4 regions of the Alteromonas sp. S005 genome follow, and region 3 is predicted to be linked to each of the others. Evidence: predicted binding sites of a transcription regulator. Region 3 holds the regulator's gene; each other region holds the start of a gene.

Region 1 (7,835 bases), on a different contig from region 3:
TGGTGTATCTTCATCTAATTGCACTTCATGAGTGTGTGCAGAGACAATTTCACCGTCAGATTTTTGAAGTACAATGGAAGCGTAGTGACCAATGTCGAATTGCGACATTATGAAGAGGTCTAGTGAAACAGGATCTTTTTCAAGCCCGCTTAGAGTTAGGGCAAGCATACTTGCATTGTCTAGGTTTTTTGAATAAAGCTGCTCTTCTACGTATTGTTTCGTAGTAAACCCGTGAATTGTGACACTACCGGCAATTGCAACAAGGATAACGACTGCTATGGCAAGCCATAACTCTCTTGTTATTGACATAGACTCCTAAGACCTTCTGCTAATCCCCTCCTGTTTCATGCGCTCAATAACATCACGCCACCTTGATAGTCTGCTGGTGGATGAGGAAACCTGTGCAGTTTTGCCTGGCTGCCAAATACCTGAATCATTAAAACTGAAAACAGGAATTAAGTCCGTACGTTTGGAGCCTGGCAACACATTAGACACTAAACTGTCGAGTACTAAAGGATCTGATGAAGGGGAATCATAGTATCCCAAAACCATATGGGCTTGCGTTACTCGGCTTCTACCAATCTTCGCTTTTACATAAATAAGACGAAGTTTAGAACTATCGATACCTAAGTGTAGCAGAGCTACGTATTTTGCAATGGCATAATCCTCACAATCTCCGCGAGAATGGCCAAAAAGTTCCGAAGGCGTAGCCCAATAGTCTTTTTGTTTGAACACTATATCGTCGGTAGCGTACTGGATGTGCTCGTCAAAAAAAGTGTTAACACCGATAAGTTGCTCTTTGACGGCCTTATTTTCAAGGTCATGAAGTTTAGATTCAAGCGCATTGACGTGTAATGCTTTGTCAGCTCCAAAATTATTTTTAACTTCTTCTTTTAACTTTGGAAACTCGATGAAATAGTGCTCCCTTAGTTGTTGTCCAGCCAGTAGCAAGGCTACTAATGCTAAGCAATGCGACGCAAACAGAGAAAGGGTCATATTTGATTTGTGTAGGTCATACTAAAGTATAAGGTAGAGTACTTGTCTTTACCTAAATTTTAAGTATCGAATATAATACGTTGTTATAGGTATAACACGGCCTTGTTGATATTCCAACCATAGCGATAAGCAATTGATAATGAGAAAGCTGACTTACTTCTTAACTACAAAATCGTTTTCCTGAATATTCGCTGTAATTCCCGTCGTGGTGTTGACTACCACAGACGAATTGCCAAATGCACTATCCACAATAAATGTACCGGGGTAGAGCGTATATTGAAGATATTTTCTACCGCGATTGTCGACCACCTCTTTGGCCTGATACAGGTATAGTTCATCTTTTTCAGAAATGCCATTATCTCGCCCGAGAGATACCGAAATGTTATTATTCGCAATACTGATGACTCGCCCAGTAACTGGTTGGCAGGCTGTCGCTTCTTTAATATCCTCTATTAATTGACTGATTGACGTGTCAATTGCTTGACCGTAGCGTGATTGCCAAAAGGTCGATGAAAATTCATCTACGTCTTCAAACCTATCAAACGTCCACTCTTCATTAGTATCGTAAGAGGAACTGAACAACAGACCGCCGTTTATTCCGTCATAAACTTGTACAGACATCGCAAACGAACGATGCGAAGTCTCGCTTCGCCACGGTGTAAACACGGATGCCTCTTTTTGCGTAACGCTTACATCATCGATAACCCCGATAATAACGAATTGCGTGTTACTTTGATCTGATAGCGTACGAACGTTTTTGTCGGTATAACGGCTATCAAACTTTGCCGTATGGGGAGCAACGTAAGTTAGTCTGAGGTTATCAGTCTGTTCTTGCATTGCCTTAGCTAATCGCTGTGTAAACGCCTTATCAAAGTGCGGAATATTTCCTTGGGTCAGTTGTGCTCTGTTTCTTATTCTAAAATGAGTTGTAGCAAAGTGCTTTTCGTCGTTCTGCGCTGAGCAGGCTTTTCCTTTTGGAAAAATGTCTGCACGCACACTAACTGTCATTACATCGCCATTATAAGTTTCACTCACGAGTTCTAACTGCTCGACTTCACCCGTTGAGCGAATAGTCATTTCTTCGTTTTTCAAAAGCCCATTTGTTAGTTTGGCTACGCTTTGCACTGATGCCCCAGCGAACAACATAGCTTGTTTAAGCGCGTCTTGTGTTGCTGCGCGTTTTGCGGCTTCTTTGTCACCGCTCATTACTACCGCTTGTCCCGTGGCTTCATACCAAACGGCATGGGATTGCCCCGCCATAAGGCCAAGTAGGCAAACTGCCGCCATGGCTCTACTTAAACATGCCATTAGCGTTGTTCTGCTTGTTTGTCGCACGTCGCACCTCTGTGGTCGCTTAGCTATTGCGCTTACATAATGTCGTCACCTATGTGGAAACTATGCGAAAAAAGTGCCAATTAAAGAGGGGAGTTATCTTTAAGAGAAAACGGGCGCATTTATTGCTTGTTTCCCCATTACCAAGATAGGTGACTGCAAAGCGTCTTTATAGAGTTAGATCTTGTTCATAACGCTTTGTTTAAATGCGACTAGCTTATAAAGGTTAATAAGGTCAACATTTAGACGTCACTAACTCACTATTGATGCACACAGAGGTTTTAAGTTATGTGGTTGAACAGACTAAAGAATTCAAAATTACTCTTGCGGTCTTCCATGTTTAGCCTGGCAATATCATTGAGCAGTTGCGGCATTATTGATAAACACGTCGAATGGGAAACCGTTGAACCTGAAACTTATCCTGTTTTAAAAGCGGTAGGCTATGCGCCAATTTCATCGCAAAATGGCGAGTCCGACAGTATGAAATTGATCATGGCAATGAAAGCGTCAAAATTAGATGCATACCGTGAGTTAACCGAGCAGGTATATGGTCAAAAAATTGAAGGTAGACAGTCTGTATCGGGTCTTATCGTTGACAGCGAAACATTACGCGCGTCGGTTGAGGGAGTAATTAGAGGTGCCGAGGTAGTTAAGACGTATCCTGTGGGAGATGATACCTACGTTACCGAACTTTCTCTGGATATGAAGCAGGTTTACGATATTTACTTGTCGACTGCAAAGCCACGTCGAGTGAAGGATGTGAAGTATTACTAGAAACAAACCCAAAGAGAAGCGGGACCAGCAAACTCATCATGGAGTAAATAAAGGTGCGTAGTCACAAAGTGAAATTAACAGCAGATGGGCTTAATAAACCGCGACGTTAAAAGGCGACGTAGATAACTAAGCACTCACTCCAGAACCTAAGGTTCCGCCTTTCGGCTTTCCGTTTTTGTCATAAGTGAGTGACTCTTTTGCTCGAACTTCCATCATCAAATTCCGCAAATGTGTGAGGCGCAGCTGTCCTTGCTCAACGGCTTTTTGATTGACCTGTGTTCGATATTTGCAATCTTCGAGAAGCTTCTTAGCGTCAGTCATTAACGCTTCGTCTTCCTCCGACATTGAATTTTCACTGCTGATAGCATTTTCAATCTCGGCGTCCAAATTTTGTATGGACGTTAGAAGGTCTGCTTTTTCATCCAACAAATTCATTAAAGATTCTGCATCACGTGAACTTATCAGCTGCAGTTCTTTTTCAAGCAGCGTCGCTAGTGAAGTCATTTGCTCCACCTGACGTGATAATGCTTGAGTTAACTGGCTCGCTTGTTCTGTCACTGTACTTATCTCATTAACCGTGTCTGTTGAAAAGACCTTAATTTGTTCGCGTCGAATTACTTAGTCCCAAAAATCTCGGATTCTAGTTTCGCTATTTTATTAGCAAGCACTTCAGGATTGACTTTGTAATCACCACTTTGGATCGCTTTCTTTAAGCGATCTACTTTTTCCTGATTAACAGGCGCCTCAGTTCCTTTCTTCTGAACTTGATTTAGCTGCTGAGCAGACTGTGTCAAAGAAACAGAATCTTGTCTTGGCGCTTGTGCGGTTTGTGCCGATTGCGCTGAAGCTTGTTGTTGAGATTGTTGCGTCTGATTTTGCTGCGCAACTTTCCCATTATCAACGGGTGTTTTGGGTAACCCATTGTTTATATTGTTAATTGCCATATCCAGTCCTCACTACTTTTTTGCCTCTGTAATTAATATCGGCCATTTGGCAAATATCTTTAGCTAAATTGAGAACAAAATAGTAGATATTTAGCGCATACTTTTACAAGTGTATCACGACTTCTTCAGGGCTTGCGACCCTAGCAATTATAGCCTTTTGACTACTGGCGTTTATCACTTTTATATTGTCACCAACCACACCATCTTGCTGTGCTATTCCAGCTGTCTTAACTTCCATTCCCGCAATCTCTGCGGTAATCGTTATTCTATCGCCTTTGCACACAAAGCATAGCATATTTGACTGTATTGCTTGTCCATCTGTAATGCGGCGCTTCATTCGAGCGCCAATTAATGACTCTAAATCAGTAAATGCTGTGTGGCGTAGTCGTCTTACGTCAACTTTTGCCTTGGTTAAATTTGATGAAGTTAAAACTGTACCGGGACTAATTGCGCCCTGAGTCACCACAATTTCTTTTGTTCGTGTTACTTGTCCGCTGGTAAATAAATACCACTCGTTATTTTTACAGCTTACTCGAACCGATATGTAGGATTGGCTCAACGCCTCCTGTGACGCATTGTATTGAAAACCGGTTGGACATTCTGGGATATTTATCCGATCGTCTATCTTCACAATATCCACATCAATGTTAGTATCTTGCGCATTATCGTTAAGTTGATTTATCAAGTACTTCTTGGCACCTTCTTCAACTTGCTCATGGTTGGTCGCTGCTGCATGGCAATGCGCACTTAGCAAACCGACTACTAAGCAGGCTAACGAGCGACATAAATTAATACGCATTTTTTCGTTTATCTTTTTCATCATGACTTTTCGTGTTCAGTTTACGATTAATTGGCTATGCTTAGTGAAATCTACATTTGTAAAAATCAGGTTTTACCAAAGTATTTTAGTCAAAGGGTGCATCGTATATGCTTCAACCAGTGCTGATTTAATTAACGATGTTGAAGCGCTATCGAAATTCGAACAAACCTTTGGCGTCATTTTTCTGTCGTTTAACCTGCAAAAATTTAGTGATATTGTCTATGCTTATCATAAGAGGCAATGATCATGCCCAGTATTACTTAGAGGTGACCTATGTCGGGTATTTTAGATTCGGTAAACCAGCGAACGCAGCTTGTTGGGCAGAATCGCTTAGAGTTGTTGCTGTTTAGACTGAACGGCCGTCAACGATTTGGTATCAACGTATTTAAAGTACGGGAGGTTTTGCAGTGCCCTCCGCTTACTGCGATGCCAAAATTAAATCCATTGGTACGAGGTGTTGCACACATTCGAGGCCAAACGATTTCGGTTATCGATTTAAGCATGGCTACACGTGGTCGCAAAATTGAAGACCTCTCTAACGCGTTTATCGTCATTGCTGAATACAACCGTTCTGTCCAAGGCTTTTTGGTTGGTGCTGTTGAGCGCATTATCAACACTAACTGGGATGCCATCATGCCGCCGCCGCAGGGTACAGGGCGAGCCAGCTATTTGACGGCAGTCACTGAGGTGGAAAATGAACTCATTGAAATATTAGACGTAGAGAAAATTCTCAACGAGATCTCTCCGCTTAATGCCGAAGTTAGTGCTGATGTCGCTGAAGGACTAACGACAGAAGGGCAAGAAAACAAAATTATCTTCATTGCTGATGACTCGGCAGTAGCGAGAAATCAGGTGAAAAAGGCGCTTACATCGCTAGGCCTAGAAATTGAGCTGGCTAAAAATGGCCTTGAAGCACTCAATCGACTTAAAGAAATTGCCGAAGAGTACGGTGATGTGACAAACCGCGTTGGTGTACTCGTCTCGGATATTGAAATGCCGGAAATGGACGGTTATACCCTTACTGCAGAAATTAAAAATATTCCTGAGCTTCAAAAACTTCACGTCGTCCTACACACTTCATTAAGTGGGGTGTTTAATCAGGCCATGGTGCAAAAGGTGGGGGCAGACGACTTTATTGCGAAGTTCCACCCAGACGAATTAGCGACAGCTGTACAGAAGTGGCTGATGACCGAGTGCGAATAACGGAGCAGAAAAGGATTGGCTAATAAAGACGTTTCGCCTGCGAGCTATCTTAAGTTTAGAGAGTTTCTTGAAAAGCAATGCGGCATAGTATTGGGGGAGAATAAGCAATATCTCGTCCGCAGCCGTTTGGCTTCGTTGCTTTATAAACACAAGTACGAGTCTGCAGACGAACTGATTGATGTTGTCGTACGTGGTCTTGATAGAAACTTGCTTCAAAGCGTTATAGACGCAATGACAACGAATGAAACTTTATGGTTTCGCGATAACTATCCTTTTGACCTTCTTTTAAAGGATTTATTGCCATCCTTATCAACCAAAAATCAGAAGATTCGCATTTGGAGTGCTGCATGCTCATCAGGGCAAGAACCTTACTCCATCGCAATGTCTGTGCTTGAATTTCAGCGACAACGTCCGGGGGCTCTTAGGGCGGGCGTTGAAATTGTCGCTACTGATTTGTCTTCTGAGATGCTGCAAAAGTGCGAAGCTGGCATTTACGACGAGTTGTCTCTTGCCAGAGGTTTATCTCCACAGCGAAGACAAGCGTTTTTCCAACAAAACGAAGAAGGTCTAATGCAGGTAAAACCTGAAGTCCGCCGAATGGTGAGCTTTAGAAGTCTGAATTTGCTTACAAGTTATGCCGCGCTTGGTCGCTTTGATATCGTGTTTTGCCGTAATGTATTGATCTACTTTTCAGCAGAAGTTAAGCAACGGATCCTGCAACAAATTGCCGGACAGCTGCAGTCCAATGGCGTGTTATTTCTTGGCGCGTCAGAGTCTATAAGTGCTGCGAGTGATATTTACAGTATGGTGAAGTGTCACCCCGGTCTTTACTATCAAAAAAAATAACCTAATTTATCGGATTGATATATAAAGCATTTTATATATCAATCCGGATCGTTAGCGCCTCTTCTTCCCGTCAAAATCCCATTATGGCATCTGCCTTGCTAACTATTTCTGCAAACGACAGTAAAACGGCAAAACGCTAATTTGTAACTTTCCGTTTAGCTTGTCGACACAAAAGTTTTTTAATGTATGTCAGAGGTCATGTTATGGCTATTAACCTAGATAAGCTGGTGGGCTTTCACGAGTCTGCGCTCAAGATACGCACAGAGCGTATGGAGGTTATTTCAGGGAATTTAGCTAACGCGAATACGCCTGGATATAAAGCAAGAGATATTGATTTCAATAAAGCCATGCAGTCAGCGATGAGAGAATCATCCGGCGGCGCAACAAATCATGCCACTTCGGGATTAGTGCGGACAAATGAGCGCCACTTAGGCGGCAACCCTTCGTCTGTAGCGGCAAATTTTGACATGCAGTATCGCGTTCCAACCCAGCCAGACACGGGTGACGGTAACACGGTAGAAGTTCAGGCGGAAAGAAACCGATTTTTAGACAATGGATTGCGCTACCAAGCAAGCCTTGAGTTTTTGAATGGAAAAATTAAGGGCATGAAAAAAGCACTTAGCTCAGGAGGTCAATAGTCATGAGTTTATTTAATGTAATGCAAATTTCGAGTACAGGTATGGAGGCCGAAAATGTCCGTCTTAATACCACTGCGAGTAATATTGCTAATGCAAACTCGGTAAGTAGTAGCTATGACGAAACCTATCGAGCTCGTCACCCTGTTTTTGCAACGGCGTTGCAAGATGCTATGCGCGATCAGTCAAAGGGTACAGGTGTTCAGGTTAAAGGAATAGTGGAGAGCGACGCACCGCTCCAAGTTGAATATGCCCCTAATAACCCAATGGCGGACGAAGAAGGCT
Region 2 (7,835 bases), on a different contig from region 3:
CTGGAGTACTATCATTTTTTATCTGAGAAGTATTTTCCGCCACTGAGCCTGTATTCATATAGGATTTAAGTCCGTCGCTTGTGGGCATGTTCTCTTCCGGCGCAAAAGGTTTATGTAAGGGCATGTCAGCAACTTGTGCTTCTACATTCGTGAAAGTGATGTGATCGCCAGGAGGGAGATATTGTGATAGAAGCTGAGCTAATGCAAAGCGGTCTATTGGTTTGCCTATGATATCGTTAAAACCTTCACGTATTAGAGATTCTCTGAGACCTTTGCGACTGGCCGCGGTAACTGCAATGACGGGAATATCTTTGCCATGACGACGTATAGCATGTAGTGCTTCAATGCCGTTCATCACAGGCATGTGGATATCCATAAGAACTAAATCAAAAGGTTGATTGTGCTCATCAGCCTGTAACACTGCTTCGAGTGCTTTAACGCCATTTTCAGCATAACTAATGTCTGCCTGAGACTGGCTTACAAGGTGGCCGGTAAGTCGTCGAATTTCTCTTAAGTCATCAACAATCAGTACTCTACCTGTAACATTTAGATCGATACTGCTAGATTCAACGTTTTGTATCTGACCGAGCTCCATGTCAATGAGGGGCTGTGTAGATACGTCACCTGGATTAATATCAAATGTGAATGTACTGCCTTGCCCTAGTCGAGATGACACATCTATATCGCCGCCAAGCTTAGTGACAAGTTCTTTACAAATGGCGAGCCCTAGACCTGCACCACCGTGATTGGCGCGCATCACATCTTCAATTTGTTCGAAAGGTTGGAAGATATTAATTAGTTTGTCTGGAGGCATTCCAATGCCAGTATCGTCTACGGAAAATCTAAGTCGCTGAGGTTTGTCGGAATCTGTTGAGTTTCCCTCAAGAGTAATAGTGAGCGTGATGCTGCCCTTGTCAGTGAACTTAACCGCATTAGAAATCAGGTTAAGCAGGACCTGACGAAGTCTAGTGGGATCTGTCTGAACAAATTCAGGGATTTTGGTATTAGAAACCACATTTAAACTCAGCCCCTTATCCTTGGCGTTCAAGCGCATTAATGAGTGAATATCAGTAAGAAAAGCAGATAAGTTCACATCTTTAATGTTTAGTTCTAATTTATCTGCCATTATCCGAGACATGTCGAGTAAATCGTTGAGCAAGCTCAATAAATGTTTGCCGTTTGAGTGAATTATCGATAGCTCTTGTTGGAACGGGCTGTTTCTCGCGTCATCTATGAGAAGTTCTGTGTAGCCTAGAATAGAGGTGAGTGGGGTGCGCAGTTCATGACCAAGATGAGCAAGGAACTTGTCTTTAGCTTTGTTCTTTTGCTCAACCTTGTTGCGTTCAATCCGCTCGTTCTCTATGTCCCGACGAACCATAGCGTAGCGTATGGTGCGCATAAAGCGTGGTGTTTCTATTTCGGACTTCTGTAGATAGTCAGCGGCGCCTGCGCGCATTACCATTTCATCTACTGTAACGTCTGACTGACCCGTTAAAATAACGACTGGAAGACTAAATTGATTCGACTTCAAAACGCCTAAAACATCTATAGCATTCTCAGCGCCTAATAAATAGTCGAGCAAGCACAAATCAAAATCTTGGGTCTTCAGCGCCTCAACGGCATCAAGACTGTTTGTCACCCAAGTCAGCTCGAACTTAGGTGACTCACACTGTTCTAGATAGTCAGAAGTTAAGAAGTAATCATCTTCGTCATCTTCTACCAATAGAATTTTAATAACCTCTGACATCTAGTACCTCTTTTACTCGTGTGGTAACTCTACAAACTCGATCCAATAGCGCCCTAGCGCACGCATTAGTTCAACCAAGCCCTCAAAATTAACTGGTTTAGTAATATAAGAGGCGCAACCAAGGTCGTAACCACGAAGCATGTCCTCCTCTTCTTTTGATGTTGTTAAGATAACAACGGGAATACTGCGTAGTTTAGGGTCGTTTTTAAGTTCCTGGAGTGCTTCGCGACCATCTTTTCTCGGCATATTTAAATCAAGCAAGATGAGGCTAGGGCGAGGCGCTGACGCAGGATCCGTGTATTTCCCCTCATGACGGAGAAACTCCAATAATTCCACACCGTCTTCAACACAAAATAAGTTGTTTAGTACGCGACTCTCTTGCAGCGCGTCAACGGTCAGTAAACGATCATCCTCATCATCGTCGGCCATCAATATATTTATTGGTTGGGTTTGTTTACGCGTCATTGTGTATCTCTCCATTATTATTGTTAGAACCAAACGGCTCGCTATCCACTGGGATAATTATAGTGAATGTGGCCCCGTGACCTTGCGCGCTCGTTGCAGTGATCTGACCATTATGTCTTTCTACTATTCTTCGACATACGGCAAGCCCTATGCCCGTGCCCTTATATTCACTCCTACCGTGAAGGCGCTGGAAAGGAGCAAATATTTTCTCTGCGAATGACTGGTCAAAACCAATACCATTGTCAGTAACCGTAATTTTTATCCAATCGTATTCCTCAGACATTATGATATCTCGAGTATCTTCTTCGCTTGCTTCTTGTAAATTGATTTTGACAACGGGCGTAACGCCTTCACTTTGAAATTTAAGCGCATTAGAGACTAAGTTTAAAAACAGTTGCTCGAGCTGTGTCTTGTCACCACGAACGGTAGGCATATTCTCGCTAACGTCTACCCGCGCTGATTTTTCATCAATGGCGATTTCTAAATCGCTTAATACGCTTTGCACAACCTTGTTTAAATCTACTTCATTAAAATCTTTGCCACGGGTTGATACACGAGAAAACGCAAGGAGGTCAGATATAAGCATCGACATGCGCTCAGCTGCGTTTAGCATTCGCGCTAGATAATCTTTACCTCTTTCATCAATAACCTCGTTGTATCCAGACTCTAGCCGGTTGCCGAACGCCCTAATTTTGCGAAGTGGTTCCTGCAAATCATGCGAAGCAACGAATGCAAAATCTTCCAATTCCCGGTTACTTCGGGCTAGCTCATCAGAATAAAGGCTAAGTTCCTGTGTTCGTTCTTCTATGCGACTCTCTAAATCCTCATTTACACTCTCAAGATCAGCCTGATACTTTTCGTGCTCTCGCGAATTTATTTTTAATAGCAGGAAAACCGCAATAACGAGTAGTAGGGTAGTAGCCGATGAGATGATTAAGGTATTTACTGAGTCTCTTCGCAAGCTCATCAAATTTGCTAAATGCGTACCTTGCATATCACGTTCAGACTCATCGATTTCGCGAAAAAGTACTTCAAAACGTTTATAAAGCAGAATACCTTTATCGCTTTTAACCAGGTTAACAGCCTCTTGCTTACTCCCTTCCTTAACGAGTTCTACTGCTTGAATAACCTCGTTGACCTTGGCCTTGGTTAGCTTAAGCAATTCCTCAATTCTTACAGTTTGCTCATCGATATCAGACGAAAAAGAGCTCACCTCCACTTCGTCCATTAACTCGCCGATAACGCCAAGCGATTCAGTGTAGTCAGTGAGATATTCTTCGTCATCTGTAAGCATGTAGCCTCGCTGGCCTGACTCCACTCGGAGCACAGCAACGTGAAGCCTGTTTACCGCATTAATTACTCGATTAGTTGTAAATAATCTGGCTTCAAGTGCCGAGAGGTCGTTGAGTGTGCTTACCACGTAAAAAGAGTTTGCTGTCATAACGACAATGATGACAACAACCAAAATTATCCAGCTGTAGATGGAAGACAGAACTTTAGAGATCATTTATTTGTTCCGGATCATTTTTGCCTAATTCTGATGTCATTTCAGATAGGGTTTCGCTGCAGTCTTTTGCACTGCTTATTATTTTATCCAACGCAGCCAGTGCTTTCTCAGGAGCAACGTCTCCGTTCAAGGCCATTTTTACTAGCTCTGCCTGCATAGATATTCTATTTAACGGCTTCCGAGCATCATGTACAAAAACACCCAGTCGTGAAAACTCTTCGCTAGTCATGTTTAATACCTCTTATTATTCATCTTTGCTTAGGTCGCCGTAAGCATGAAGACGGTTGTATAGGGTTTTAGTACTTATTCCTAACATTTCTGCTGCAGTAGTCTTATTGCCACTTACTTTCTCTAAGGTGGCGTAGATGAGCTCTTTTTCTACATCTTCAATGGTTCTTCCCGCTTGAAGGGCAGGTGTCGTACTTTGCTTTTGTGCAAAAGGAGATTCAATAGTTTTAGGTAATTCAATCTCACTCTTTTCTGGGTCGCTCATGATAGCTGCACGGTGAACAAAGTGTCTTAACTCACGAACGTTACCTGGCCAATCGTAGGCTTGAAGGGTCTCTAGCTGATTATCTTCCCACTTAAAATTAGAGCCGTTGTCTTTGTTAAACTCTGCAATAAAAGTTTTTGCCAAAAGAGGAATGTCTTCTTTTCTTTCACGCAAGGGAGGAATGGTAATTGGGAAAACAGCCAGTCTGAAATAAATGTCTTCACGCAACACTTTGCTCTGTGCGATCTCTTCCATTGTTCTATTTGTTGCAGAAACCACACGGCAATTTACCGGAATTGACTTTGTGCCACCTACGCGAAGCACTACTTTGTTTTCGAGTACGCGCAAAAGGTTAGGCTGCATATCGATAGGCATTTCTGTGATTTCATCCAAGAAAAGGGTACCACCCTCTGCCTGTTCAAAAACGCCTTCTTTACGACCTACCGCACCTGTGAAAGCGCCTTTTTCATGACCGAACAGTTCACTACCAATCAATTCTTTAGAAAATGCACCACAGTTTGTGGCAATGTAAGGGCCCTCACTTTCTGAGGCTCGGTGAATTGCAGCAGCAACAACTTCCTTACCCACACCACTTTCGCCTAACAACATTACGTTAGCGCTGGTTTTGCTGACTCTTGAAATGAGTTTGTATAACTCTTTCATCACGGGTGATTCGCCAATAAGCAAGTCGAAGTGTTTTTCAATCTTTTCTTCTGCTGGCGCTTTTGCTTTTGGTTTCTTACTTAGTACCGCCTCAATTTCTTCACGTTGAATTGGTTTTACAAGATAGTCTACGGTGGGTCCACACAACCCTTTTATTACACTCTTTACTGAAGGATGGCCTGTAATGAGAGTTACACGGGGTCGCTTAGGCAGCGCATCAAGTTCGTTGAATAGGTGAGCACCGCTTCCATCGGGCAGCATAAAATCTAACAGCACATGATCGAATGTTTCTTTCTCAAGCCAGTCACGGGCTTCTGCTAACGTAGCAGCGGTCAATACGTCATGACCTAAAAATTCAATGATAGTACAAGCTACTTCTGTAAACTCGGCGTCGTCATCAACTAAAAGTACGGTTAGCACACGGATGTCCTTCTCTATTACTTTCCATCAAAAATATGGAATAAAATCAATGTTATATTTTTACCACAATGAGAGAGAAAAGGTAACTGGATAGCTCTTTGTAGTCACACATTTCTATGCATTGTGTTTTCGTTTAACGGTAATACCACATTCAATTTAAGCGCGTTGCTCATAGAAACACATTCCCTTGAATTCATTGTTACGATTTTACTATCGCAATTCGCACTAGAAATTTAATTTGTTAATTTAATAATGAGTGTTACCAATTTACACACTGCTGCAAAAAGTATTCCCAATAATTTGCAAATTCTACTGTGGAGAGGCGCTGGCACATTTTTCGCACAAATCTGAATACGATCTACTTTTCTGAAAATAAGGGTGTGGATGTCATTTGGCGAGTATTTGCGCTCTTTTCGTCCGTATCTCGCCCCTAAAATTAGTGGAATACAAGATAAATTGTATCAAAGGAACTGAAAATGTGGGCAAAAACAGCTGAAAGATCAATGACATTGACTGAGCTGCTGACGAAAATGCAGCCGCGGTCAAAGCAAAACATATTTTATTTCGGAGATTTTTGGGAAGTCATGGAAAAGCGCGGCTTTGGTCCCATGTTAGCGCTCCCTTCTTTTATTGCTTGCACCCCTGTCGGCGCCATTCCTGGAATTCCATCTTTAACAGGTGTAACGATTTTACTTATTGCATTGCAAATTTTACTCGGTAGTAGGCACCCTTGGTTGCCTCGAAAAGTAATGGATATACAATGTGAGGCTCATCGACTACGCGATATGCTTAAAAAAGTAAAGCCCTATGCAGCACGGGTTGACCGCTTTCTCGTTCCACGTTGTTTCTTTATGAGGCAGCCTGTGTTTCGCTCACTGATTGCATTAAATTGTGTAGGGTGTGGCTTAGTGATGATACCCCTCGAACTAATTCCATTTATGGGGTTAATTCCAGCATTAGCAGTATTCATTATGTCCGTAGGAATGGCAACAGACGACGGCGCAGTGGCTTTGGTAGGTGTGTCGATCTCACTATTTGGCTTTGTACTAGGTTTTCAACATTTACCGGCGGCGGTTAGCTAACACAAGTTATTCAGTGCAAGAGTCCAACATGAATTCCGAATTGGGCAAGTTCATTGTTTGGTACCTCAATTCCCCCATAAATGCTCGAGCTGCTGGACCTAATGTATCTCCATCTTCAAAGGAAAGATAAAGAAGTGCTTTTCTTAACGCAGCATTGTTATCTATGGGAAGTGGAACCAAAGTTCCATTTTCTAATTCGTCTTTTATTATTGCAATAGGTAGCCACGCAAAGCCTAAGCCCTGAGCAATGATATCTAACGATGTTCTTACGTGACTCACTGTCCAGCGTTGTTCTGCTCCTAACCAACCAACATCTGCTTTGCGCTCTGCGGAAGAGTCGCGGACGACAATCTGGCGATGACTTTTTAGGTCTTCTAAAGTAAGGGTTCTATTCAATTGATGTAAGGGGTGCTCGGAATGAGCAACAGCGGCGAACTCAATTTCACACAAATCTTCACTAAACCCACTCGGAAAGACAAAGGGAGAGATGCCCAAATCTACTTTTCCGCTGCTTAACAATGCATTTGCACCACTAAGTACGGTCTCTTCTATTTCTATACGCAGTAGGGGAAACTCAGCAGAGACTTTAGCAAGCACGTTATAGAGCAATTCAGAAGGAAAAATAATATCCACAGCTATGCGCAGCGTTGTTTCGGTCCCCACTTTTAAACTACTCGCTACTTCTTCAAGCTTGTGAGCTTCGTTAAGCAAAAACGAGGCGCGACGATACATAAGCTCGCCTTGTGGAGAAAGCTTAACTTTACGGCCAATATTTTCAAACAGTGCTACACCGATAGCACTCTCTAGTTTTTGAACCGCGTGATGCACACTAGATTGACTTTTATGTACTTCTGCAGCTGCTTGATTGAAGCCACCTGCATCAACCACGGCTTTAAACATTCGCCATTGTTCTAATGTGGATTTAAGCATACGCGCCCTCTACTTATGTGTTGAGAGAGTTATAGCATAGTCCTATAGTACAAGTCATTTTTCGAGTGCTTGGTTGATGGTAGGTACAGGGCAGGTTACAACTGATACATCGTCGTATCCCATACGCATTAGTTGCTCAGCTGCTAATTTCGCACGAACACCAGATGCACAATGTATGTAAAGTGGTACCGATGCCTCTTTGAATTGCTCTAGCGCTTTCATTTCTAACACGCCCCTAGGAATATTGAGAGCAGAAGGTACCGGTTGGCTTTCTGCTTCTTTGCTCTCCCTTACATCAATGAGTGCTCCATTGTTGCTAGATAACTCTTCAAAGGCTTGTTCAGCAGTTATACAACGAATGTCGAAGTCAATATTTTTAATTCGAGTTTGGATATCTATTAGCATGGCGCTTCCATTATCTAACTGCGTCTTGCGACTAAAAAATAAGGTTAATCTAATATATTGATTGAAAAACGATAAGACAATATATATTGCCGAATTTCATCGCATATAATGGCAAGTCGGCAG
Region 3 (7,835 bases):
ACAGCCGTGGGTAACGCACTCGGTTCAAATATAACCAACATTGCGCTGGTGTTGGGTGTAACCGCTCTAGTAAAGCCTTTGCTTGTTTCGTCAACAACGCTTAAACGTGAACTTCCAGCGCTTCTCATCATCTCGTTAATTGCTATTGGCTTTATGTTCGATGGCGAACTGAAATCTTACGAAGGGATAATTTTACTAGGCCTATTCATTTTTGTTTTGGCAATGATGGCTTGGTTATCACTTCAAGTAGACAAAGAAGACCCCCTAGTTGCTGAGACCGCAGATGAAATCCCTAAAGGCGTTTCTAACACCTCAGCGCTTATCTGGATTGGTGTTGGCCTTATCGTATTACCATTAAGTGCCCACTTTCTTGTCAACTCGGCAGTAGAAATTGCCAGATACATGGGTATCTCAGACTTAGTTATTGGGTTGACTATTATTGCGTTTGGCACAAGCCTTCCTGAATTAGCGGCTAGCGTGGCTGGTGTGCTTAAAGGTGAAGATGATCTAGCGCTCGGCAATATTATTGGCTCTAACATTTTCAACCTGCTAGCCGTACTCGGTATGCCGGGGTTAATTGCCCCAGGCCTGCTAGACCCTGACGTTTATAACCGAGATATGTACGTTATGCTTGGTTTAACCTTGCTGTTGTTCTTGTTCAGTTTCGATTTAATTGGAAAGCGTACAATATCAAGAACAAATGGATTTATACTTCTAGCTTGCTTTATCGGCTACCAATTCTGGCTGTTCGGATAATCATGAATACACAAACTCAGATGCACTATATCGAATCGGCAAAGCGTGTTATCGACATTGAAACGCAGGCTATTGCCAATCTTGCAGAGCGCTTAAACGAGCACTTTATCAACGCATGTAACATTCTTTTCTCATGCGAAGGCAAAGTGGTTGTAAGCGGTATGGGAAAATCTGGCCATATTGGCAATAAAATTGCCGCTACCCTTGCGAGTACCGGGACACCGGCCTTTTTCATGCATCCCGGCGAGGCTAACCACGGCGATTTAGGCATGCTGAGTAAAGGAGATGTGCTATTAGCCATTTCTAATTCTGGTGAAACCAATGAATTAGTTAACCTGCTGCCCGTTGTTAAGCGCTTAGGCATTAAAGTGGTAGCAATGACCAATAGTGCCGATAGCTCGTTGGGTCAACACGCAGATGTAGTACTTGATATAAGCGTTGAAAAAGAAGCCTGTTCGTTAGGTCTTGCCCCTACATCAAGTACAACAGCCACACTGGTTATGGGTGATGCCCTTGCGGTAGCACTGCTCGACCAAAAAGGCTTTACCTCAGACGATTTTGCACTATCACACCCTGGCGGTAGCTTAGGCAGAAAACTGCTGCTAAAGGTGAGCGATATTATGCTTAGCGGCAGCGACATTCCGTTGGTGAATCTACATTCATCTGTCGCTGAAGCGCTTTTGGAAATTTCCAAAAAAGGCTTGGGCATGACAGGGGTCATCGACTCAGATGGTTCGTTAACGGGCGTATTTACTGATGGTGATTTACGCCGAATACTCGACGCTCGTATAGATGTGCACAATGCAACAGTAGAAGACGTGATGACCAAAGGCGGCAAAACAACCACCGCAGATCAGCTAGCTGTAGAAGCCCTAAACCTAATGGAAACCCATAAAATAAGCGCATTGATGGTTACCGATGAAAAGCGCAACCCTGTCGGAGCCTTCAACATGCACATGCTTTTGAAAGCGGGAGTACTCTAAATGAAGACGACTCTATACACTGATCTAGAACAGGCACTTTATGAGCAGTTGGCGCACATAAAGCTTCTAGTATGTGACGTGGATGGCGTATTCTCAGACGGCCGTATTTACTTAGGTAATGACGGAGAAGAGCTTAAAGCTTTTCACACCCGCGATGGATATGGCGTAAAAGCGCTTGTAAGTAATGGCGTTAATGTCGCTGTAATAACAGGACGACGCTCAGCAATTGTAGAAAATAGAATGAAGGCGCTAAACGTAGCGCACATTATTCAAGGCGAGGAAAACAAAGCAGACGCGCTTGCCGGGTTAATGAAAAGCCTTGGGTTAAGCCAAAGAGAAGTTGCCGCCGTAGGTGATGACATGCCCGATACTGGTATGTACCAACATGTAGCGGTAAAAATTGCAGTCGCTGATGCTCATCCTTTCGTTGCAAAACAAGCGAACTGGATCACCACACTGCCGGGTGGCTTTGGCGCAGTCCGAGAAATATCGGATACCATCTTGCAAGCTAAGGGCGTGGCAAACGATATTTTCGGAGCTAGTGTATGAGCCAATTTGGCTTCAATCGCTTGGGTTTAAGCATATCGGCGCTATTTATCTTAGCGCTGTTGATGTATGTCCCAACTTGGATGGAAGAGCAGCCTGAGACGCAAGGTAGCAGTCAAAATGATGCGCTTAAGCCTGCATATAAGGCAAAAAACTTAACTACAACCTTGTACAACCAAGACGGCGAGTTAAATCACAAAGTCTTTGCAGAGTCTATGGAACACTACGACCAATTGGGTTTCGTGTTATTTCAGCAGCCTAAATATACTCTTTATACAGAGAGTGCAACATCACCTTGGGTTGTGACTGCGCAGGAAGGAACGCTGTATAACAATGAGTTAATTCAGCTTGAAGATAGCGTTGTTATTGAAAATAAAACCAGCGATGATTTTGTCAAAAGCTTATCCACCGAATACATCCAAATAAATTTAAACACGAAACAAATGACATCTGATCAACCCGTTGAGATACTGGGTACGCAATACCTTATTTTAAGCAATGGGTTTAACGCGAATTTACGCACACAAGAATACGAGCTTTTAGATCATGTACAAACCACTTATTCCCCTAGCAACTAGCTTTCTACTTGCCATCGCTAGCGGTGCGGTACAAGCCAGTGAAGAAGATTTTTCACAGCCCATTAAAATAGGGTCAAATACCCAGTTTATTGATGGTAAAAACAAAACGGCTCTGTACAAGGAAGACGTGCTGATTACTCAAGGTTCACTCCTCATTGAAGCGGATGAAGTAGAAGTTATTGCTACTGATGGCAGCGGCCGAGAAATATTTATCGCCCGAGGGAACCCAGCAAGCTACTCTCAATCATTAGAAGACGGTACACCGGTATCAGCCAAAGCTAATGAAATTCGCTATGAGGTGGTTAATCGCACTATTTCTCTGGCGGGTAATGCCGAACTACAGCAAGATTCTAGTAAAGTACAAGGGGATAAAATTACGTTCGATATGATTACTGAACAATTGCTTGCAACAGGTGGCGCCGGTGAAAATGGTGAAGGTCGAGTAACAACAGTGTTTACTCCTGACACTATTCGTAAAACGTCGTCTAAGAAAGACAACGAGGGCAATGAATAGCAATGGCAACTTTGAGCGCTAAAAACCTTGCTAAATCGTATAAATCGCGACAAGTCGTTCGCGATGTGAGTCTTTCAGTTTCTACTGGGCAAATTGTCGGTCTTCTTGGCCCAAATGGTGCTGGTAAGACCACCACTTTTTACATGATTGTGGGCTTGGTCAACCTAGACAAAGGCAAGATTGAAATTGATGATAGTGAGCTTACTCATCAGCCAATGCATGAGCGCGCACGCCGCGGTATAGGCTACCTTCCGCAAGAAGCGTCAATTTTTAGAAAGCTTACGGTACATGAAAATATCATGGCCATTTTGCAAACCCGTAAAGATTTAAATTCACAACAGCAGGAAGAAGAAGCGGACGCACTACTTGATGAATTTAATATCAACCATATACGTAATAGTACGGGAATGAGTTTGTCAGGGGGAGAACGGCGTCGCGTAGAGATTGCTCGCGCTCTGGCAGCAAAACCACAATTTATTTTGTTAGACGAACCATTTGCCGGTGTTGATCCAATATCAGTTAATGATATAAAGAAGATAATACAGCATCTGCGAGATAGGGGTATTGGTATCCTTATCACGGACCATAACGTACGTGAAACATTGGATGTTTGCGAAAAAGCGTACATTGTGAGTCATGGCGAGCTTATTGCGCAAGGAACTGCGGAACAGGTTTTAAGTAATCAAAAAGTAAGGGACGTATACCTAGGCGAACAATTCAGGCTATAGTTAGTGTAACCGAATTGTCATTTTTCAGTTTCGCTCTGGTATATTTAATTTAGAGCATTTAAATAAGACGTAGATGAAACCATCTTTACAGCTAAAATTTAGCCAACAACTTACCATGACACCTCAGCTGCAGCAGGCTATTAAGCTGCTGCAGCTTTCTACGCTTGATCTCCAGCAAGAGATTCAAGAAGCGCTCGACTCTAATCCGCTTTTAGAAGTGGAAGAAGGTAGCGACGAGCCACAAGTAGAAAAGAACAATGTCGATAGTGACGATAGCGCTGCTGAAGCGACAGCTTCTGCATCAAGCGACACGCTAGAAGCAGGAGATGCACTGGAGAAGAACGACCTTCCCGATGAGCTGCCTATCGACAGCACCTGGGACGAGTACTACTCCGCCTCTTCTGCGCCTGCGCCTGGCCCGTCTAATGATGACGAACAAATCTTCCAAGGTGAAACTACCGAAGACATCCAAGAGCATTTGCTTTGGCAAATGCGCCTGACTCATTTTTCAGATACTGACCGCGCTATTGCCACAGCTATTATCGACTCAATTGACGAGTCGGGTTATCTAACCGTAACCCTTGACGATATCTTAGAAGCGGTTAATGACGATGACTTAGAAGAGCCTATCGAGATGGACGAAATCGAATGTGTGCTTAAGCGCATTCAGATGTTCGACCCCATTGGTTCGGGTTCCCGTAACCCTCAGGAATGTCTTATGGTGCAATTGCGCCAGTTCTCGGACGACACCCCTTGGCTCACTGAAGCAAAGCAGCTTATCGAGGAATATTCGGACTTACTGAGCAGTAAAGACTACCGCACGCTTATGCGTAAGAGCCGATTGAAAGAGGATCAGCTACGCGAAGCAATGCGTTTACTTCAAACCTTGAATCCTCGTCCAGGTAGTGCTTTAGTTACTAAAGAGCCTGAGTATGTCATACCTGATGTTTCAGTAACTAAGAAAAATGGCCGTTGGGTGGTTGAACTGAACCCTGACAGCCTGCCTAAACTAAGCGTAAACCAACAGTATGCTGCGATGAGTCGCCGTGCTAAGAACAGTAGCGATTCACAATTCATCCGCTCGCACATGCAAGAGGCTAAGTGGTTCATAAAGAGCCTTGAATCTCGTAACGATACCTTGATGAAGGTTGCAAATTGCATTGTGCAGCAACAAATGGGCTTTTTTGAGCACGGCCCGGAAATGATGAAACCAATGGTGCTAAATGATGTCGCAGAAATGGTAGATATGCACGAATCCACTATTTCACGTGTGACAACGCAAAAATACATGCATACGCCCCGTGGTATCTTCGAGTTGAAGTATTTCTTTTCAAGCCACGTTGCAACCGAGTCAGGTGGTGAATGTTCATCCACAGCGATTCGTGCATTGATCAAGAAGTTAGTGGCTGCGGAAAATCCTAGCAAGCCGCTAAGTGATAGCAAGATTGCTTCGTTGTTGGCCGAGCAAGGCATAAAAGTCGCTCGGCGAACAATAGCAAAATACCGGGAATCGTTATCGATCCCGCCGTCGAACCAACGCAAAAGCCTTATCTAACCGGGCTTAATAATATAAGGAAGACGAAATATGCAAATCAACCTTACTGGTCATCATGTCGAAATCACCGACTCTTTGCGTAATTATGTCGATACGAAGTTCAGCAAACTTGAACGTCACTTTGATCACATTTCTAATGTGCATGTCATCCTGAACGTTGAAAAATTAAATCAAAAAGCTGAAGCGACTGTTCATTTAAGTGGCGCTGAAGTATTCGCATCCTCAGAAAATACCGACATGTATGCGGCGATTGACAGCATGGTTGATAAACTCGACCGGCAGGTAATCAAGCATAAGGAAAAACTGAAAAAACATTAGTAGTTAATTAAGCATGGATATACAAGCCATCGTAAGTCTGGACCGCACCGAGTGTGCGGTTCAGTGTAATAGTAAAAAGCGAATTCTTGAGATCATCGCTGATATCGCTGCCAAGCATAACGATAACATCGACCAGGCAACGGTTCTAAATAGCTTGATGGCTCGAGAACGTATGGGTAGTACGGGTATTGGAAACGGCATAGCACTGCCTCACGGTCGCCTGGCTGGCCTTGATAAGGTGATAGCAATTGTTGTAACCAGCACGCCTGCTATCAACTTCGATGCCCTAGATGAAAAGCCTGTAGATATTTTTTTTGCACTTCTCGTTCCCGAAGAGCAAACCGAAGGACACCTTCAAACATTAGCTACCGTTGCTGGCAAGCTAAGCGACAAAGAAACCATTAAAACAATACGACGTGCAACAAACAGCGACGAAATTATTTCTGCATTAAGTTAGACAATAAGCGCTTAAACATTATAGGCAGGCGCTTAAATCAACAACGCGTATGTGATGAAACCAGAATATAAGGGAGAGTTTAGGTGAAGCTGATCATAATCAGTGGTCGTTCAGGGTCTGGTAAGTCTGTCGCACTTCGCGCATTAGAAGACTTAGGTTATTACTGTGTTGATAATATCCCAGTTAATTTGCTTCCTACCCTTACCCATACTGTTGTTGATGAATACGATCAAGTTGCGGTAAGTATTGACGTAAGAAACTTACCCAAAAATCCTGATGATTTGGTAGAGATTCTAGACTACCTGCCTTCTTCTTGGTCTATGACTATAGTGTACATCGACGCAAGCGATGATGTACTGGTTAAGCGGTTTAGCGAAACGCGCCGTCTTCACCCTTTAGCCAAGCTAAATAAGTCTCTCTCAGAAGCTATTAGAGCAGAGTCTGCGCTGCTCGCTCCTATTACTGAGCGCGCTGATTTGTACTTAGATACAGACAAGCTAACAATACACCAACTCGCAGAGCTGATCCGAGAACGTATCCTAGGTAAAAAGAGCTCTCGCCTTGTACTGGTGTTTGAGTCATTTGGCTTTAAACATGGCATACCCAAAGATGCCGATTATGTTTTTGATGCGCGCTTTCTACCAAACCCTCATTGGGAAACGGACCTTAGACACCTCACTGGATTAGATGCCCCCGTTGAGGTGTTTTTAGGCTCACAACCCGTAGTGACCAAGTTTATTTGGCAAATTCAAAATTTAATGACCACATGGCTTCCCCATTTAGAACGCAACAATAGAAGCTATGTGACTGTGGCTATCGGCTGCACTGGCGGCCAACACCGCTCTGTCTATATTGCCCAAACCTTGTCAAAAACCTTCGGCGAAATACACCCTGATGTGCAAATTCGTCACAGAGAGCTCAACCAATAATGACTATCAAAAAAACACTTACTATCGTCAATAAATTGGGGTTACACGCCAGAGCTGCCACGCAACTGGTACAGCTGGCTAATCAATTTGATGCCAAAATCATTTTGAAAAAAGGTGATAAAGAAGCAGACGCTAGCAGCGTTTTAGGCTTAATGATGTTGGAGAGTCATCAGGGCGAACAGGTCGATGTTATTGTTGATGGTGATGACGCAGCCGACGCACTTGCAGCTATTGAAGAGCTGATTGAAGGTAAATTTAACGAAGACGAATAGCGGTAAGTCAACTTCCCTTTGCTGAATTAATCAACAGTTAGCACTGTTAAGTAAAATTCTCTTGTAGAACCTACGCAATTATCATGACAGACTTAATATAATTGCGATATTCTACACATACTTAGGCTACACAGCTTCTATTTTCAATCTCAGCATAGTAGGAATAACGCCTTATGGCAGAAGCGCTTGTTTCTAAATA
Region 4 (7,835 bases), on a different contig from region 3:
AAAAGCTCTCGGCCTATTACGGGCGAAGAGACGCAGATGTACCAAAATATGGAAATTTTGCCTATTAAAGATAAAAAAACCGGGCAGCGTTTAGCCTGTATATTCTTGCAAAATGTAACCGCTCAAGCGAGCTATTTCAGAGCCCAGCAAAAACTTTCCGAAGCCCTAAAAAAAGAGCACGAAGCGCAGCGAAAGCTCATTCGCAAACTCGATACCGCCCAAAGCCAGCTTATACAAGCTGAAAAGATGGCCTCTACGGGGCAACTTGCAGCTGGTATAGCTCATGAAATTAACAATCCAATTGGCTTTGTAAATGCTAACCTCAATACGCTAGATCAATACGCATCGCACCTTCTTGCGATTTGTGACGGTGTTAAAGGGCAAATTGAGCTCTTTAATGACGAGCTTAAGGAACAAATAGATGCCTTATTTGAGTCGAATCACTATGACCTACTGAAAGACGATATTACTGAGCTAATTGCAGAGTCTACTGAAGGCCTTACACGGGTAAAAGATATTGTCGAGAACCTTAAAAACTTCTCACTAGAAACTGCCGAAGGTATGCAGACTGTAGATATTTGCGCCATATGTAATCAGCTCATCACGCTCATTTCAGCCCAATACAGCGCCCCCCAATATAAAATCGACTGTGAGAAAGAAAAGGTGGAGGTTATGGGAAATCCAGGACCATTAAAACAGGCGCTGATGAACGTAATGATTAACGCTGCACAAGCGGTAGACGGTAAGGGCTTCATAAAGCTCACTGTAATTGATGCTGCTCAATCAGTAACGATTAAAATACTGGACTCAGGTTGCGGTATCCCAGCCAAACACTTAAAACGCATTTTCGAGCCTTTTTTCACCACTAAACCCGAGGGGCAAGGTCAAGGACTGGGCCTTTCCGTAGCTTACACAGCCATAGAACAACACCATGGTAAAATATCTGTTAGCAGTAAAGAAGCAAAAGGAACTGTCGTAGAAATTACGATACCTAAAGCCCCAGCCGCGCCAGCGCCTTCAAGCGAAGAAAATGAAACGGAAGACTCTCAGACAGTTTAGACACTCATTGTTATAAAATGACAAAAAACTATTAACGCCTTAAGATATCGGGCTATCAGGCTTATTTAGCTCGCTAGCTTACTCGCTTCACACACTTTAAATATATACACACCTTCCTCATTAAGTGTTCGCGAAATACACCCTTCATTTAACAGGTAATTAAGGTGAGACAAACACTCGGCCACCGCGAACACCATGTTACGGCTTGAAAGCTTGCGCTTAAACATAACTGGTAATAGTTCCACTACCGTTCGAGGCTTCTCACAAGCATCTAATAATGCTCTAAGGTGCTCGTGGTGATGTGCAATGAGCGTGTCTACTCGCTCGTGAAGACCAATAAAGGGAAGCTTATGTGCGGGTAATACTGTTGTATTTTGCGGCAAACTTTTAAATTGGGGCAACGTATCTAGGTAATCAGCTAAAGTATTAGCGTCAGGCTCCGTTGAATAGGCGCCAATATTGGGTGTAATGATGGGTAGAATGTGATCGCCAGAAATAAGAATATTTTTCTTTTCATTGTAAAGGCAGGCGTGTTCAGGAGAATGGCCGCGACCAACCATAACTTTCCATTCATTGTCGCCAAGCGATAACGTCATACCATGTTTTAAACGGGTGTAACTTATAGGAATTGGCGACACAACACTGCTGTACCCGTTACCCTCGCCTGACGTCAGCTTTGTAATCATTGATTCATCAAGCCCTACCCGTCGATAATATAGTACATCCCTCTCATTAGTAGCACCGTTTCTACCTGCTGCGAAGGCTCGCGCAGTGAAATATTCAGTTTGGGTCATATAAAAGGGTACGTCACACTTATCAGCAATCCAACCTGCTAACCCTACATGATCAGGGTGTAAGTGCGTAACAATAACGCCAACGATCGGCTCGTCTAGTTGCTTAAATATACACTTCCAAAGGGATTTGGTGGTGGACGTTCCGATGCCAGTATCAATTACTACCCAGCCGTTTTCACCTCGAATCAAATACAGATTAATATGATCAAGCTCAAAGGGAAGAGGCATGGTTAGCCAAAGTACGCCTTCGGCTACTTCAATTACCTCGCCCGGTTCTACCTGTTTGTTGAATAGATACTCCATATCGCCCTCACTTTTTATAACCTGCATCTTTTCATATTCGCTGAGTCGTTCCACTGTTCCCAATGGCTGTTGAAATAGCTTTCGTACGACTGGCTTGTATCGATAAAGATTTACTCGATAATGCTTATGCGTAAGCTCAGAACTATGTTGTTCGTTTGATACCTTGGTTTTAATGCAAGATAATTAGAACAAGTCTCGTTCTAACTCGCTCTGCTTACAAAAACAAACATATCTGTCGAATAGAGATCTATAGGAGCCGGTGATAACAAACGTTATACTATGGTCTTCGGTCCTTATAGCACACGTACCTTGTTAACTTTTGTGCTTTGCACTGAATACGGAAGTTTGTGGTTATTAAAATTTAAGTAGTGTCGACGCCCGTAGGACTTTCCTAATAAATTGACACTTTAAAAAAGCGGTTAGTAAAAACAAATTCATGTCAGCCCCAGTAATACAGCAAGGGTTCATACTCAACAAAAGTACATTTACCCAGCGAGGTAAAGTATATGTTGAACTGTGGGTCAAAACCGCCAACAACACCGCTAGATTAATATCGTCCCCTCAAAACCCCACTTGCTTCGTGTCCCTTGACCAATCTGCAGCATTGAACGACATTGCAGCTCGCATTCCAGCTAAGATCAGCATTTCAGAAGATGGTTTTTACACACTAGAACAAGTTCCTGTGGCTACCGTCAAGACCGCCACCGAATCGCACATGCATCAGCTTCGTCAACGCGCCCAAGAGCACAGTATTGTATTGTATGAAGCCGATATTCGCGTAGCCGATCGCTATTTGATGGAGCGCTTTGTATATGGCGCAGTGGAGTTTGTTGCTCCACAAGTTGTTGATGATACGTCACAAATTGTTATAGAGAATGCGCAGATCAGGCCCTGCCATTTCAGAACTTCTTTTACATCGTTAAGTATAGATATTGAGTGTAATGAACACGAGGAGCTGTTCAGCATTGCACTCGCAGGTGAAGGAAAAAGTGTAGTGCTGCTTGTTTGCCCACCGAGTTTTATTGGGCAGACATTACAGGAGCAAGAAGACAGTCCATACACGCTCATTACGGTTGGGTCTGAGAAAGAACTGCTAGAAGCCTTTTTTTCACACCTTACCTCCTACGACCCAGACATTATTTTGGGTTGGAATGTTAAGCAATTTGATATGGCTGTGTTGGGCCGCCGTGCTAAGGCAAATTCGCTCAATTATGCTATTGGCCGCCATGGCCGAGAGGCTTCAGTAAGACAGTGGGAAGATCAGACACTCGTTGATGTGCCGGGACGATGCGTGATTGATGGTATCGAAGCACTTAAAACCATGACTTATCAGTTTGAGTCCTTTTCTCTTGACCACGTATCCGAAGAACTGCTCAGCGAAAATAAGCTTATTCAAGCGACCGACAAGCTTGAAGCCATTAAGCGTCTTTATCACGACGACCCTGTTGCACTTGCTAACTACAACTTTAAAGACACCGAACTGGTAAACCGCATTCAGGACAAAACCCAGTTTATTGATTTTTTAGCATTACGCAGCATACTTACGGGTTTAGATATGAGTCGCCCCGGTGGTTCGGTAGCGGCGTTTTTAAATGTTTATTTACCTAAGCTACACCGCAAGTATTATGTTGCTGGAGTAAGACCTGAAAATGGCGGTTTAGCTAGTCCGGGTGGTTATGTCATGCGCTCCCAACCTGGTCTGTACAAAGATGTTTTAGTACTCGACTTTAAAAGCCTATATCCTTCTATTATTCGCACTTTCAAAATTGACCCGTTAGGGCTTGCAGAAGGCCTCAAGTCTCCTGGCACCGCTATAGAAGGCTTTAAGGGTGCAGTATTTAGCCGTGAATCACATTTTCTACCTTCTATTATTGAAAACCTATGGCTTCAGCGCGACGAAGCCAAAAAACAAAAAGATGCGCCACGCTCTCAAGCGATTAAGATATTGATGAACTCCTTCTATGGAGTACTTGGTAGCGGAGGCTGTCCTTTCTACGACCCTCGTCTAGCGAGTTCAATTACTTTGCGTGGGCATGAGATCATGCAAACTACCGCGAGTTGGATTGAGGGACTAGGCTATACAGTCATTTACGGTGATACCGATTCAACCTTTGTGCATGTTGAAGGAAATACTGCTCTCGGTACGCCTTCTGAAACAGGTCGCGAGCTTGCAAAAATTATTAATCAGAAGTGGGCTGAGTTACTTAAACGTCAGTTCGACATTGACTGCCATTTGGAGATTGAGTTTGAATCTCATTTTTCTACCTTCTTTATGCCAACAATTCGTGGCTCTTCTGAAGGCAGTAAGAAGCGCTACGCAGGGATGAAAGACGGTGAGCTTGTCTTTAAGGGCCTAGAGAACGTGCGTTCAGATTGGACAGTGCTTGCTAAAGAGTTCCAATACGAATTATACAAAAGAGTCTTTACCAATGAACCTGTAAAGCAGTACATCAATAAAGCCCTAAACGCGGTAAAAGCGGGAAATATGGATGACAAGTTGATCTATAAAAAGCGACTTAGAAAACCACTTTCTTCGTATGTAAAATCTCTTCCTCCTCACGTAAAAGCGGCGAGACGGGCCGACAAGTTATTTGAAGAAAAGGGATTGCCACTTCGCTACCAATCTAATACTTCCATAGCCTATGTAATTACTGTTCAAGGGCCACAAACAGTAGAAACTATCTCTGCGCCGCTTGACTATGACCATTATATCGAGAAACAGATAAAACCCATTGCTGATAGTATTTTGCCAATGATATCCCTTAGTTTTGAACGCATAGCTAACACCCAACTTTCCTTATTTTAATTACGTTTATCTGTATGAAGATCTTTCAGGCTTCGTTACAAATTAACAAAAGCGTTCCAGCCTCAATCTTTTCTCCTATTAAGTTATTGTTTTTATTTTCAATACCTTACCTCTTTGGCACGACAAGTGAATAAAGTATCTGTGAGTAACTAAATAGGTTTGTGCGAAGGTTTAACTTCAATCAACATGCGTTCAATTTAGTGATTAGGGCAATTGATAGCCCGTGTTCGCAAACAGAAACAGAAGGAATTTGATTATGAAGATCACAAAGTTAAGTATGATTACTAGTGCCGTTGTTGCCGCTACACTTTCTGCATCAGCACTCGCAGGTCACCATGAAGAAAAAATTTCTAAGAGCTTTAATGCGCTCGACCAAGACGGTAATGGCTACATCGTAGGCTCAGAGTCATCAGGTATTATCGACAGCATGTTAGTATCAAAGATGGATACCGACGGTGACAGCATGGTTAGCCGCGCAGAGTTCAACACATTTGTTGATGAAAAACCATCTATGTTCAGTGATGAGGTTATCACTCAAGTTCAAACAGAAGGCACTACAGACGCTGTGCTAACTGAAGAAGGTAATCCAGCACTTTTTTCTAAAGCTGATAATGAAATGATTTCAGAAAAAAATAAGGAGTTGCGTACTGAGATGTCTGCAACAGCCAATACTCAGTTCACTAAAATCGATATGGATAGCGATGGTAAGATTAGTGAGAAGGAACTAGTAATGGCCGACGTTGAAGGCGACTTTGATTCAATGGATGAAGATGGTGATTCGTACATAACCCGTATGGAATACCGTACCTATTTTGAAGAGATTGAATCAGAATAGTTAAACTAAGTAATTCATAATATTCCCAACTATGTAGCCCCGCTTAAAGTGCGGGGCTTTTTTATTTTCTTTCTCGACATAAAGCCCACGAAACTCCTTAACTAGCCCCATTTAGAAAACGTCCTGCGACGAAACGTTAATATTACTCGTTGAACAACACCATATACGACTAACATCTTGTCGACAAAACTCATTTGCAACAATATTGTTAATAATGATTAAACATTTTGTAATGTAATTACGTGATATGTAATCAGCGCAATATTCGTAATTGTGTATTTCACTTAAGAATACTTAATAGTGGCTATCATAAATTACATTTAAATCAGATGCGTACGCGCATGGAGGCAAGAGACAATGGAATCAAAGTTACAGCTAAACACAGTACTTCCACTTCAAAAAAGTGAGTTTAGAGGTCCTAGTAATGCCGATCTCACATCACTCACAATTGGTCAATATTTCAAAAAGGTTGTCGACAATTATGGTGATAACCCTGCAATCATCGTAAAACATCAAGATGTTCACTGGACCTATCTGCAATACTGGCGTGAAGTAGAACGCGTGGCTTGTGGTTTAATTGCCAATGGTGTGGAGCCAGGTGATCGAGTTGGGATATGGTCCCCCAATAACATCGAATGGTCACTGGTACAAATGGCCACGGCCCGGATTGGCGCGATTATGGTGTGTCTCAACCCCGCTTATCGTCCTGATGAATTGGCCTTTGCTATCAACAATGTTGGGGTAAAGCATTTAGTGATGGCGCAGTCTTTTAAGCAATCAAATTACGTCGCCATGCTGAAAGAGCTTGCACCTGAAATAGACAGCCAAGATAAGAACACACCAAAGCGTCCTCTAACGCTTGCTAAGCTGCCTTCACTTAAATATGTATACACGATTGGCGATATGACTGTAAAAGGATTAGAGGCTTTTTCTGCATTGCAAATAGAACCAACAGCAGCGCTTCAATCTAAATTGGAGGCCGTTGAATCGAAACTTAGCGCAGACGACAACATCAATATCCAGTTTACTTCCGGCACGACGGGAAACCCGAAAGGCGCAACGCTAACGCACGGAAACATTCTAAATAATGGGTTATTAGTATCACAAGCAATGAGGTTCACACACAAAGACAAACTTTGTATTCCAGTACCGCTCTACCACTGCTTTGGAATGGTATTAGGCAACTTAGTTTGCTTAGCATCAGGAGCATGCGCAGTATTCCCTGGAGAGTCTTTCGACCCTGAGACAACGCTGCGTACGGTAGCAGAAGAAAAGTGTACGGGATTACATGGCGTACCAACCATGTTCATCGCCGAGCTCGAACTTTCCAATTTCAAGAGCTTTGACCTGTCAACATTAAGGACGGGCGTTATGGCAGGAAGTACTTGCCCTGAGGAACTAATGCGTAAAGTGCATAGTGAATTTCATATGACCGAAGTCGTTATAGGTTATGGTCAGACAGAGTGTAGCCCTATCAATCATATTACTGACATTGACTCGCCATTTGAAAAGCAAGTAAAAACAGTAGGACGCGCTATGCCCCATACAGAAGTGAAGATCATAGATCCCCAAGACAATACGGTGCCTATTGGAGAACCTGGCGAAATCTGCGCGAGAGGCTACTGTGTGATGAAAGGTTATTGGGGCGATGAGGTTAAGACGAAAGCCACCATAGACGATGAAGGTTGGCTTCATTCAGGCGATATTGGAGAAATGGATGAAGAAGGCTACGTCACTATTGTTGGTAGAATAAAGGACATGATAATTCGTGGTGGCGAAAACATTTATCCAAGAGAAATTGAAGAAGTCTTATATCAACATGCGGATGTGTCAGACGCCGCTGTCTTTGGTATTCCTGACAACAAATATGGCGAGCAAGTCTGCCTATGGATTAAGGCAAAGGAAAATCGACATATAGACGAAGATCAGATACGCGACTACCTTAAATCCAAACTAGCCTACTTTAAAGTCCCCAAATACATCAGCGTAGTGAAAGAGTACCCCATGACAGTAACAGGAAAGCTTCAGAAGTTTAAAA

The links. Region 3 encodes sigma-54, which starts transcription at its own class of promoters, with help from an activator protein. Its sites were predicted from a motif close to GTTGGCACGNNNNTNGNNT; they were not measured.
Region 1: V7R55_RS03600 (flagellar assembly protein T N-terminal domain-containing protein) is a predicted target of sigma-54. The motif match lies at 2,394-2,412, and genes of this name have one in related genera.
Region 2: V7R55_RS17740 (exopolysaccharide biosynthesis protein) is a predicted target of sigma-54. The motif match lies at 5,620-5,638, and genes of this name have one in related genera.
Region 4: V7R55_RS00010 (EF-hand domain-containing protein) is a predicted target of sigma-54. The motif match lies at 5,076-5,094, and genes of this name have one in related genera.

What each region holds. Positions count from the first base shown of each region.
Region 1 covers NZ_JAZETN010000002.1:237,592-245,426, forward strand. Annotated here, with positions in the region: gene V7R55_RS03590 (bifunctional diguanylate cyclase/phosphodiesterase) at 1-309, opposite strand, end outside; gene V7R55_RS03595 (transglutaminase-like cysteine peptidase) at 316-996, opposite strand; gene V7R55_RS03600 (flagellar assembly protein T N-terminal domain-containing protein) at 1,150-2,331, opposite strand; gene V7R55_RS03605 (LPP20 family lipoprotein) at 2,665-3,102, shown strand; gene flgN (flagellar export chaperone FlgN) at 3,229-3,660, opposite strand; gene flgM (flagellar biosynthesis anti-sigma factor FlgM) at 3,717-4,046, opposite strand; gene flgA (flagellar basal body P-ring formation chaperone FlgA) at 4,150-4,869, opposite strand; gene V7R55_RS03625 (chemotaxis protein CheV) at 5,140-6,069, shown strand; gene V7R55_RS03630 (CheR family methyltransferase) at 6,085-6,915, shown strand; gene flgB (flagellar basal body rod protein FlgB) at 7,119-7,553, shown strand; gene flgC (flagellar basal body rod protein FlgC) at 7,556-7,835, shown strand, end outside.
Region 2 covers NZ_JAZETN010000020.1:37,664-45,498, forward strand. Annotated here, with positions in the region: gene V7R55_RS17715 (response regulator) at 1-1,747, opposite strand, end outside; gene V7R55_RS17720 (response regulator) at 1,760-2,212, opposite strand; gene V7R55_RS17725 (sensor histidine kinase) at 2,202-3,719, opposite strand; gene V7R55_RS17730 (hypothetical protein) at 3,709-3,948, opposite strand; gene V7R55_RS17735 (sigma-54-dependent transcriptional regulator) at 3,964-5,295, opposite strand; gene V7R55_RS17740 (exopolysaccharide biosynthesis protein) at 5,772-6,377, shown strand; gene V7R55_RS17745 (LysR family transcriptional regulator) at 6,384-7,307, opposite strand; gene V7R55_RS17750 (rhodanese-like domain-containing protein) at 7,362-7,712, opposite strand.
Region 3 covers NZ_JAZETN010000005.1:17,383-25,217, forward strand. Annotated here, with positions in the region: gene V7R55_RS08080 (calcium/sodium antiporter) at 1-756, shown strand, start outside; gene V7R55_RS08085 (KpsF/GutQ family sugar-phosphate isomerase) at 759-1,739, shown strand; gene kdsC (3-deoxy-manno-octulosonate-8-phosphatase KdsC) at 1,740-2,288, shown strand; gene lptC (LPS export ABC transporter periplasmic protein LptC) at 2,285-2,863, shown strand; gene lptA (lipopolysaccharide transport periplasmic protein LptA) at 2,832-3,377, shown strand; gene lptB (LPS export ABC transporter ATP-binding protein) at 3,380-4,105, shown strand; gene V7R55_RS08110 (RNA polymerase factor sigma-54) at 4,179-5,660, shown strand; gene hpf (ribosome hibernation promoting factor) at 5,691-5,978, shown strand; gene ptsN (PTS IIA-like nitrogen regulatory protein PtsN) at 5,992-6,435, shown strand; gene rapZ (RNase adapter RapZ) at 6,519-7,364, shown strand; gene V7R55_RS08130 (HPr family phosphocarrier protein) at 7,364-7,636, shown strand; gene mgtE (magnesium transporter) at 7,810-7,835, shown strand, end outside.
Region 4 covers NZ_JAZETN010000001.1:83-7,917, reverse strand. Annotated here, with positions in the region: gene V7R55_RS00025 (sensor histidine kinase) at 1-1,059, shown strand, start outside; gene V7R55_RS00020 (MBL fold metallo-hydrolase) at 1,125-2,156, opposite strand; gene V7R55_RS00015 (DNA polymerase II) at 2,593-4,962, shown strand; gene V7R55_RS00010 (EF-hand domain-containing protein) at 5,219-5,797, shown strand; gene V7R55_RS00005 (AMP-binding protein) at 6,155-7,835, shown strand, end outside.